2 linked regions of the Solitalea lacus genome follow. The main gene of each other region encodes a partner of the protein of the gene in region 2 in a complex. Links are inferred from orthologs where the notes say so. Each region holds a gene or a part of one and is shown on either strand. Other genes may lie near its edges.

Evidence for each region. The genes of interacting proteins can lie anywhere in the genome.
Region 1: the proteins of dnaG (region 2) and dnaB are in contact, whole or in part, in a crystal structure (PDB 2R6A), measured with the Geobacillus stearothermophilus proteins. The link is inferred for Solitalea lacus from one-to-one orthologs. Residues at the interface, in WP_049624496.1 of Geobacillus stearothermophilus: Lys456, Leu457, Leu458, Pro459, Ala460, Asn463, Ala464, Leu467, Leu535, Leu536, Ile537, Ala538, Gln544, Glu545, Asp548, Tyr549, His552; in WP_033016901.1 of Geobacillus stearothermophilus: Ser13, Glu15, Ala16, Gln18, Glu91, Leu92, Asp94, Ala95, Val96, Pro97, Thr98, Ala99, Ala100, Asn101, Tyr104, Tyr105, Ile108.

Annotation. Positions count from the first base shown.
Region 1 is NZ_CP091740.1:2,431,084-2,436,542, forward strand. Bases 1,040-3,981 are described here. They hold dnaB (replicative DNA helicase), read right to left. Parts: upstream 3,332-3,981; coding sequence 1,748-3,331; downstream 1,040-1,747. Other genes in these bases: chrA (chromate efflux transporter), read left to right, coding at 1,040-1,683; rlmB (23S rRNA (guanosine(2251)-2'-O)-methyltransferase RlmB), read left to right, coding at 3,686-3,981. Outside these bases: L2B55_RS10325 (tetratricopeptide repeat protein), read left to right, coding at 98-433; more of chrA, read left to right, coding at 478-1,039; more of rlmB, read left to right, coding at 3,982-4,444; L2B55_RS10345 (mannose-1-phosphate guanylyltransferase), read right to left, coding at 4,505-5,459. UniProt on the Escherichia coli protein: The main replicative DNA helicase, it participates in initiation and elongation during chromosome replication. Travels ahead of the DNA replisome, separating dsDNA into templates for DNA synthesis.
Region 2 is NZ_CP091740.1:766,617-772,095, reverse strand. What follows is about bases 2,518-5,479. They hold dnaG (DNA primase), read right to left. Parts: upstream 4,985-5,479; coding sequence 3,050-4,984; downstream 2,518-3,049. Other genes in these bases: L2B55_RS03235 (hypothetical protein), read right to left, coding at 5,105-5,479; upp (uracil phosphoribosyltransferase), read left to right, coding at 2,518-3,035. In the rest of the region: L2B55_RS03255 (peptidoglycan DD-metalloendopeptidase family protein), read left to right, coding at 1-141; excinuclease ABC subunit UvrB, read right to left, coding at 215-2,245; more of upp, read left to right, coding at 2,391-2,517. UniProt on the Escherichia coli protein: RNA polymerase that catalyzes the synthesis of short RNA molecules used as primers for DNA polymerase during DNA replication.

The DNA of each region.
Region 1 (5,459 bases), 1.7 Mb from region 2 along the record:
AACTTATGCATGCATACAAATATATAAAGCAAATTGTATTTTACTAATTTTGCATGCATTGATTTTGTAAAAATACCTAAAACCCTAAATTCTCAAAATGCAAATTTCTCGTTTGGAGCAATTACAACGTTTTTTAGAAAATGAGCCTAATGATTCATTTTTAAAATATGCAATCGCAACTGAATATTTAAAGTTAAATAATACAGATCTAGCTCTACAATATTTTACCGAATTAGTAAATACCGATGAAAACTACGTAGGTACTTATTACCATTTGGGCAAACTTTATGAAAAGCTCTTAAGAAAAGACGATGCAGAGGTAACATACAAAAAAGGATTAATAATTGCCAGAAAAGCAGGCAATTTTCACGCTGCATCAGAACTTCAACAAGCACTAAATTCAGTTTTGGGTTTAGATTATGAAGATGAATAGGCTATAAACAAGGAACTTACTTCTATTTATTAAAATATAATACGTTGACGGCTAAACAGTTTCTTTTTTTAGGTGATGTAATAAAATATACCTTAACTGCTTTTGGTGGACCTCAAGCCCACATAGCCATTATGCTAAAAGAGTTTGTGGAGAAAAGAAATTACTTAAGCGAACAAGAACTTCTTGAACTTAATGCGTTGTGTCAGGTTTTGCCAGGACCTGCTTCAACACAAACTATTACCGCTATTGGATATAAAATAGGAGGGTTATGGTTTGCCATATTAACCTTTTTAATTTGGCTATTACCATCGGCTTTGATGATGGCAATAGCAGCCATATTATTTGTTTCCTATTCCTCAAAAATTGAAATACCAAAATTATTACAGGTAATAGAGCCTATGGCTTTAGGTTTTGTAGCCTACGCAGCTTTTATTTTTGCATCAAAGGTTATTAAAAGCAAGCTTACATTTACTTTAGCTGCAGTAGCTTTTACATGTTCCATGTTACTTAAAAATCCTTTTGTTTTTCCATTCATGTTCCCTGTTTTGGTTCTATTTGGAGGCTATATAACTTCACGAATTAATACAGACGATGAAGAACGTGATTTAAGCGAAAAACTGGTAATTAATGTTAATAAGAATAAGGTAGCCTATTTCTTTGGAATCTTGATATTCTTTGCCTTGATGGGGGCAATAATTAACAGAACGTCTTTTTTTAGCTTACCTGTTCGTTTATTTGAGAACTTTTATCGGAACGGCATCATAATTTTTGGTGGCGGACAAGTATTGATACCTTATATGTATACTGAGTTTGTTGAGTTAAAGAAATACCTCACCACACAGGAATTTTTGTCGGGATATGCATTACAACAAATCATCCCAGGACCGGTATTTTCATTCAGTTCCTTTTTGGGTGGTATGGCTATGAAAAATTCGGGAATAATGGGGCAACTACTTGGTAGTTTTGCTGCGGTATTAGGTATCAATTTGCCTGGATTGATTTTGATCTTATTTATTGTTCCCTTTTGGAATGACTTAAAAAAGATTACCCGAGTAAAGAACTCAATGGCTGGTGTTAACGCTGTTTCTGTTGGATTCGTTATTGCAGCCTTCTTTTTATTAGCCAAGCCTATTGATATCAATTATTTCTCTGTAGCAATAATTGTAGTTACCTTCACATTATTACGGTTTACTAAAATTCCTGCTGCAATAATCATGCTTTCGGGATTATTAATAGGATTATTTCTATAAATATAATTATTGTAAAAAAGCCTTTGAATAGGGTTCAAAGGCTTTTTTTATATTTTTTTACTTATTAAAAAGGTGCAAAATCATCACCTCCTTCATCAAATTCATTCATTTTTGATGGGCGGATAATAAAGTTTTGTGGACGTTCGTCATCAAAGCCGGCAGAAGGAGAGAGGCCAGCAGAGGCACTTAGGTTATTTACATCAAAACTGCTGAAATCAAAATTATCCGGATCTAAATCCTGGTACTTAATGTATTTTCCAACAAATTTTAAAGGAACATTTTCCAATGAACCGTTACGGTGTTTAGCAATAATTACCTCAGCAACACCTGCAGTTGAACGACCGCTCTCATCCTGAGTGAATCCATAATACTCCGGACGATATAAGAAAAGTACCATATCGGCATCCTGCTCAATGGAACCCGATTCACGTAAGTCGGAAAGCATTGGCTTTTTATCTCCTCCACGGGTTTCTACCGCACGGCTTAACTGAGAAAGTGCAATAACCGGAACACTCAGCTCTTTAGCAATTCCTTTTAATGCCCTTGAAATACCACTAATTTCCTGTTCACGGTTACCTTTAGCATCACCAGAGCCATGCATAAGCTGAAGATAATCGATTACGATCATTTCAATCCCGTATTGCTGTTTCATACGGCGAACCTTTGCTCGTAACTCAAAAACATTTAGGGCTGGAGTATCATCAATATAGATTGGGGCTTCAGCTAGTTTACCCACTTTAGAGTGCAATTGTTGCCACTCATGCGGAGCGAGATTACCTTTTTTAAGTTTTTCAGCCTCAATCTCGGCCTCTCCGGCAATTAAACGGTTAACCAACTGCACAGATGACATCTCAAGGGAAAAAACTGCGACTGGAAAATTAAAGCCTACAGATGCATTTCTAACTGCACTTAAGATAAACGCGGTTTTACCCATGGCCGGACGAGCCGCGATAATTACCAAATCAGAACGCTGCCAGCCGGAGGTTACTCGGTCTAATGCCGTAAAACCTGAAGGAACACCTGTCAATCCATCAGTTTTATCTTTCAGTTTTTCAATTTCCAGCACTGCCTTTTTTACCAAGTCCGACATGTTTTCGGCATTTCGGCGCAAATTTCCTTCTGTAATTTTGAACAGGTCACTTTCCGCTTTATCCAATAGCTCGAAAATATCAGTGGTGTCCTCATAAGCCATATTCACCGTTTCTGTTGAAATTTGAATAAGCTGGCGTTGAAGATACTTTTGAGCAATAATACGGGCGTGAAACTCAATATTGGCAGCTGAAGCTACCCGATTGGTTAATTCAGTTATGTAAAAGGCACCACCCACCATTTCTAAATCACCACTTTTACGTAACTGATTGGTCACCGTTAAAATATCTACAGGCGAAGACTCGCTGTAGAGGTCCATAATGGCTTTAAATATTTTTTGATGGGAATCTTTATAGAAAATTTCAGGACGAAGGAATTCGATAACTGACGTTAAAGCATTCTTTTCAATCATTATCGACCCTAAAACGGCTTCTTCAAGTTCAACGGCTTGAGGCTGCAATTTACCACCTATTAATGTTTGGGGCATTTTACGAGCCGTAGTACGCCTATCGGATTTACTTCTCGAATTTCCGTTTGTTTCAAAATTATCTAAACTCATACTTAATTACACGAAGGTAGTTTTAACGGTTGTGGCGACAAATATATTTACTTATCTCCTTTCATACAGTTCAAATTTTTAAACAGCCAAATCCGTAATCTTAAATCTAATTGAAAACGAGCAATATAGAACTGTGGACTTATTAACATAAATTGTTGGTAAATGAATTAAATGTTAACAATACCGTCTCTGTTTGTCTAAAAATCAACTTTTTAGTATTTTCAAGAGCTATGTTGATAACTATTTTAATGTGGAAAACCTTTGTGTATGCATAGTATCGAGGCTAAAATTGTTTAAAATTTAAATGGCAGATATTCAGAGAATAAAATAATTGATTCGTAGTTTTGCGATTCCATGAGAAATTTTGGCATAGTTAAAAAAGAAACCAACGAGTTAATATTTGGCATTCGGGCTGTAATTGAAGCAATTACGGCAGGTAAAGAAATTGAAAGTTTATTCATACAGAAGGGCCTAGCGGGTAATCTCTATGCAGAGTTACGATTAGTCATTGCTGAATATGATGTCCCGTTCCAGTTTGTACCTATTGAAAAGCTTAATCGCTTAACCACCAAGAATCACCAGGGTGTTGTCGCATTTATTTCACCTATAAGTTACCAAAAAACAGAGCAAATCGTCCCTGAAATATATGCTCAAGGGAAAACGCCTCTCTTACTTATTCTTGATAGGGTAACGGATGTACGAAATTTTGGCGCAATTGTTCGAACAGCTGAATGTTTGGGAGTTGATGCGGTAATTGTCCCTGCACGAGGTTCGGCTCAAGTAAATCCCGATGCAATTAAAACTTCAGCAGGAGCATTATTCAGAGTGCCAATTTGCCGTGAAATGAAATTGAAAGAAACACTTGAGTTTTTAAAAGATTCAGGACTTCAATTAGTTGCTTGTACAGAAAAAACCGATAATTTATTGACAGAAGTTGACTACACGGGTCCAACGGCAATAATAATGGGTTCAGAAGAAGATGGAATATCACCTGAATATATGAAATATTGTGATGCAAGGGCTAAAATTCCAATGTTGGGAGAAATTGCTTCGCTAAATGTTTCCGTTTCAGCTGGTATAATTTTGTACGAAGCAGTCAGACAAAGAAAATAATTTTGATATATAAATGATGAATTATAAATGGTTTCAATCATCTATAATTCATCATTTAATTTAAAGGTACTTTTCTCCGTAATTTTGCTTTACGTCAGCCACTATCTGTTTTATTTCCTGTTCTTCGCTTTTTTTGCAAATCATTAGTACGTCGTCTGACTCAACTATGATATAACCGTCCAAGCCTTGTAAAATCACCAGCTTATTAGCATCAGTTCTTACAATACAGTTGGCTGAATCATACATCATTACCTTATCTGTATCAATTACAACATTTCCAACGTAATCCTTTTCTTGCTTAACTTCATAAACCGAGGCCCATGTTCCCAAATCACTCCATCCAAAATCACTTGGTCGAACATATACATTGTCAGCCTTCTCCATTACACCATAATCAATTGAAATATTTTTACAACGCATATACGCTGTTTTTATAAAGTCAGTTTCTTTGGATGTGTTGTAAAAGATTTTACCCTCAGTAAAAATCTCGTTCATTTCGGGCAAATATTTATGGAAAGCATTTAAAATTGTTGGGGCATTCCAAACAAAGATGCCAGCATTCCACAAAAAGTCGCCACTGGTTAAAAATGTTTTAGCGAGTTCTAAATCTGGTTTTTCTGTAAAGGTTTTGACCTTAAAGAAAGTATTCTCTATAGATTTATTAGTATGCTGAATGTAACCATATCCGGTATCAGGGCGGCTTGGGACTATACCCAGGGTTATCAGAAACGGATTTTCGGCAGTAAGTTCTATTGATTCACGAATAATTTGCTTAAAGTTTTCTTCTTGTAAGATTAAATGATCAGAAGGTGCAACAACAATACTAGCCTTAGGGTTTTTTTTAGCTATTTTATGGCAAGCATAAGCAATACAAGGTGCGGTGTTACGCATTACCGGTTCACCTAAAATATTTTCATTTTTGATATCAGAAAGCTGCTCTTTAACAATTTCTCTATAGCTTTCATTAGTAACAATAAAAATATTGTCAACCGGACAGATTTCTTTAAAACGCTCA
Region 2 (5,479 bases):
TGGCCTCCTCACTTGCATTTTCAACTGATTCGAGACATGGGGAGCTTTAAAGGTGATTACCCTGGTGTTTGTAAACTATCAGAAAGGGGAATTTACTTGGCCAATTGCCCTGACCCGGCCCTGCTAATTCAATTCCAATAGCATCTTAAAGAATATAAACATAAAGGCAACCATGGGGTTGCCTTTATGTTTTCAAAGACCCTGAGACCATTTACTATACTTCAAAGCGTTCCTTCATAAATGTTTCCAATGCAAACATCTCATCTCTTAGCTTGGCAGCAAGCAAGAAATCCATTTCTTTAGAAGCCTTCATCATTTCTTTACGAGTGTTTTCTATAGCTTTTTGAAGCTCATTCTTACTCATATATTCCACAATTGGGTCGGATATCAGTGTAGGAATTTCACTTTCTACATAGGCTTGCTGAACACCTCCTCTAAAGTCTATCACCGATGTTTGCTCAATAATGGCCGCTTTTTCTTTTTTCACTGTGCGCGGCACTATACCATGGGCTTCATTATATTTTATCTGTTTCTCACGCCTGCGCATGGTTTCATTGATAGTCCGATCCATAGAATCGGTAATCTTATCAGCATACATAATTACTCGACCATCCTCGTTACGAGCAGCTCGACCAATAGTTTGTATCAGGGCGCGATCAGAACGTAAAAACCCTTCCTTATCTGCATCCAATATGGCTACTAATGACACCTCCGGCAAATCCAGCCCTTCACGCAACAAGTTGATACCTATCAGAACATCAAACTCTCCTAAACGCAACCCGCGTAAGATCTCTACACGTTCCAATGTTTTTATCTCTGAGTGAATGTACCTACATTTAATATTCAGCTTTGCCATGTACTTAGCCAATTCCTCGGCCATTCTTTTTGTAAGCGTGGTAACCAGCACTCGATCACCTTTCTTCACCGTTTTGTCAATCTCATCAAGCAGGTCATCAACCTGGTTTTGCACCGGTCGAACCTCTATAACAGGATCGAGCAAGCCGGTAGGCCTGATTACCTGCTCTATATAAACACCCTCGGTCCTCTCCAATTCATAATCTCCTGGGGTAGCACTCACATAAATGGTCTGATGGGTTAGACTTTCAAACTCATTAAAATTCAATGGCCTGTTATCCAATGCGGCAGGTAAACGAAAGCCATACTCCACCAAAGAAAGCTTGCGTGAACGGTCGCCACCATACATCGCCCTGATTTGGGGAATTGTAACATGGCTTTCATCAATAACTAATAAAAAGTCATCAGGAAAATAATCAAGCAAGCAGAATGGGCGCATTCCAGGCTTACGGCCATCAAAAAAGCGGGAATAATTCTCAATACCGGAACAATAACCCAATTCACGCATCATTTCAAGATCATAATTCACCCGTTCATCCAGGCGCTTAGCTTCCAGCATGCGTTTATCATCAAATAGCTGTTGTTTTCGAACCTCCAATTCCTCACCAATAGCCCAAATAGCTTTGGTCATTTTATCTTTGGGAGTAACAAATAAATTGGCGGGGAAAATAGCCAACTGCTCCATTCTTTCAAGTGTTTTCGCTGAAATCGGATCAATTACACTCAGCTCTTCAATATCATCACCAAAAAATGAAATCCGATAGGCAAAATCAGCATAAGCCGGATACACATCCACAGTATCACCTTTGACCCTAAATGTACCTCTACGAAAATCAGCGGTGGTTCTTGAATACAGAATTTCTACCAACCGATGCAGAAATGCATTTCTGCTAATACGCGTACCAACTCCAATGCGAAATACTGAATTGGCAAAATCCTCTGGATTACCCATACCGTAAATGCACGAAACGGAAGAAACTACAATTACATCTCTCCTTCCCGACATCAGCGCAGAAGTAGTCCGTAACCGCAGCTTTTCAATCTCCTCATTTATTTGCAAATCCTTTTCGATATAGGTATTAGTTGTAGGCATATAAGCTTCCGGCTGGTAATAATCGTAATAGGAAACGAAATAATTAACTGCATTCTCCGGAAAAAACTGCTTAAACTCTCCATAAAGCTGAGCCGCCAAGGTTTTGTTGTGACTTAATATGAGTGTTGGCCGCTGTGTTTGAGCAATTACATTTGCTACTGTAAATGTCTTTCCTGAGCCGGTAACTCCCAATAAAGTTTGGAACTGTTCATTTGCATTAACGCCTTCAACCAATTGGCGTATTGCTTCTGGTTGATCTCCGGTAGGATAATATGCTGAGGTGAGTTGAAATTTCATGTAATTCAAATATAACCAGAAGAAGCTTATCACTTCACAAAGGTTTATAACGATTTTGTTCTTTTATTGTTTAGGTTCCATATAACCGAATTAAGCATTATATTTTCGACCCATTTTCGTTATCTTAGATAAAACATCACTCATTATGATTACTGTTTTTAGCAAAAACAACTCTATAGCCAATCAGTTTCTGGCTGAATTGCGCCATATTGATATTCAAAATGACCGGATGCGTTTCAGACGAAATCTTGAACGCTTAGGAGAGGTTTTCGCCTATGAAATCAGCAAAAAATTGTCCTATGAGGAGCAAGAAGTTATCACCCCGCTTGGTGTTGCATCAGTCCCATTGCTTACTGAATTCCCCGTACTGGTAACCATACTTCGGGCTGGCCTTCCATTGCACCAGGGCCTGATGAACTTTTTCGATAAATCCGATTCAGGTTACATCTCAGCTTATCGAAAAGCAAAAAAAAACAATGACTTTGAGATAAAAATGGAGTACTTTTCAACTACTGACCTCAGCGATAAAACAGTAATCGTTTCTGATCCGATGATTGCAACCGGTCAGTCTATGGTGATTGTTTGCAAAGAGTTACTTGCCCGTTTTGACATTAAGGAGCTGCATTTGGTAAGCGTTATTGCAAGCACTGAAGGCATCTCTCATGTGAGATCTAACCTGCCTAAAGCATTCCTATGGCTTGGCGCCGTTGATGAGGAACTTACCTCTAAGGCTTACATTGTTCCGGGGCTGGGAGATGCCGGAGACCTTTGCTTTGGAGAAAAACTCTAGTAATGAGTTTAAAATTACTTTAAAATTACCGCCCCTAATTCTTGAGAAATATCCTTTTTAACCTGCGTTAGTTGCATGTGCAATGTTTGCAGAGCAATGATCTCATCATCAGTTGTTGCAGTTTTCATCTTCTCTTGATTTTCTTTGATCAACCGCATTACCTTACGCATTTTTATATGAAACACAGCGCTTAACACCGCCTGCTTTAATTTCGACTTTTCATCGGGGACAGGAATCTCATGCATTTTCTCCCAGTTTTCACTCAATGAATGAGGCGATGTTAATAGAGTTGCCGTTAGATTTCTGATTTCATTATTAGGATGATGTATGAAGAAACGCTCATCAATAACTTCTCCTTCATTTACTTTAAAACGGGTTTCTTCAAAAAAAGTACCATATAAAGCATTACCAAACTCAATGTCATCCAAAGCGTGTATCAGAAACTGCGCGATTGTCAAATCCTCTTCCCAAACTTCTCCACAATAATTAACCAGCAATCGTACAATTTCTTCTTCCTGAGGGTCCTCATTATTCACTGAGATTTCCTCTTTTACCTGCGCCTGTATTTCAAGTCCATACAATTCTTCTGGCGAAGGTTCATCTGGTGGAAAATTATCTGAGCGGGGAGGCTTTTCTTTAGCCTGAGCATTTTTAAGCTTAAGCTTATTCAGCTCAGAAAGCAAAATGCGCTCTTCCACCTGCAATAAACGACTGGTTTCTGAAATGAAAACAGATGCCTTAATGCTATCCGGAATTTTAGCAATACTTTCAACAATATCACGAATAACTTCAGCACGTTTTAGCGGATCATTATTAGCGTCTTGTAATAGTATTGATGTTTTAAAAAGAATGAAGTCTTTTTGATTTTCCTTAACGTACTCTCTGAAGGCTGTTCCTCCGACACTTTTCACATAAGAATCCGGATCATGTCCATCTGGAAATAACACCACCTTTACATTAAGCCCTTCCTCAAGAATCATATCAATTCCGCGCAGAGAAGCTTTAATACCGGCAGCGTCACCATCATATAAAATGGTTACATTTTTGGTAAATCGATTTATTAACCTGATTTGCTCAACAGTGAGAGAGGTTCCCGAGGAAGCAACCGCATTTTCTATACCCGATTGATGAAGTGAAATAACGTCGGTATAACCTTCGGCCAGGAAACAATTATCCTCATCACGTATTTTATTCTTGGCAAAATAAATACCGTATAGCGTCTGGCTTTTGTGATAAATTAACGACTCAGGTGAGTTTACGTATTTGGCAGTTTTATCACCGGTTTTTAAAACACGTCCACCAAAACCAATAACGCGCCCTGTAAGGCTGTGGATTGGGAAAATCACCCGACCTTTATAGCGATCAAAAGCTTTCCCATCATCTTTTTTAATGGTTAGCCCCGTTTTAACAAGGTATTCTTCATTATACCCGGCTTTTAAAGCACCTTGTGTAAAATCATCCCACCGATCAATACAATAGCCGAGTTGAAACTTTTTCATCGTTTCTTCCCGAAAACCACGCTCTTTAAAATAGCTTTGACCTATATTGATTCCTTCTTCACGATCAAAAAGAGTTTCAGAAAAATAGTTACGCGCAAATTCATTCACAATGAACAAACTTTCACGTTCATCATTAATAGGAGATTCCTCCCATTTGCGATCTTCTTCTATTTCAATCTGATATTTGTTGGCCAACCACTTAAGCGCTTCCGGATAGCTAAACTTTTCCAGTTCCATTAAAAAGGTGACAACACTGCCGCCTTTTCCAGTACTAAAATCTTTGAAAATTTGTTTAGCCGGAGAAACCGTAAATGAAGGAGTTTTCTCGTTGGCAAAAGGACTCAGTCCAACGTAGTTAGCTCCCCTTTTTTTAAGATTCACAAACTCGCCGATCACTTCCACAATGTCGGCAGCATCCATAATTCTATCTACGGTATCTTTTGTAATCAATGCTTTTGATGGTTTGCTGCAAAGTTGCTAAGTTTTATCAGATTTTTAAGTGTTTGGCTTTTAAAATATTCAGCCTGTGGCTTTCATTGTTTGGCGTCAAACAAACAATACTTACTGAAGCTACTTTTTATTGTACCCGTAATGCTTTACGTTAAAAGCTGCTATTTCCTTTTTCTTAAAAGGCACATCCCAGTTTCCGTTGTAGCTGATGCGAACCGGCAATAAGTCATCATTAACGTAATTCATTTCAATATTCATCTTAACATCAAAACTAAAAGCCATGTTATCGTAGCTCATATCAATGTAACGGCCTACAATTTGAAAAGTTCGCTTGTCAAAAATGGTGGTTAATTCTTTTATCATAACCTTATCTGAATTGACATACTCAGGTTTGGCAGTACACTTAAACCTGTAAACAGGAAGGTTACCCATGTAAGTTCCGCTAAAGAATTTATAGTCGTAATACTTACGCATTTCAGGCTCAAAGATGGCCGT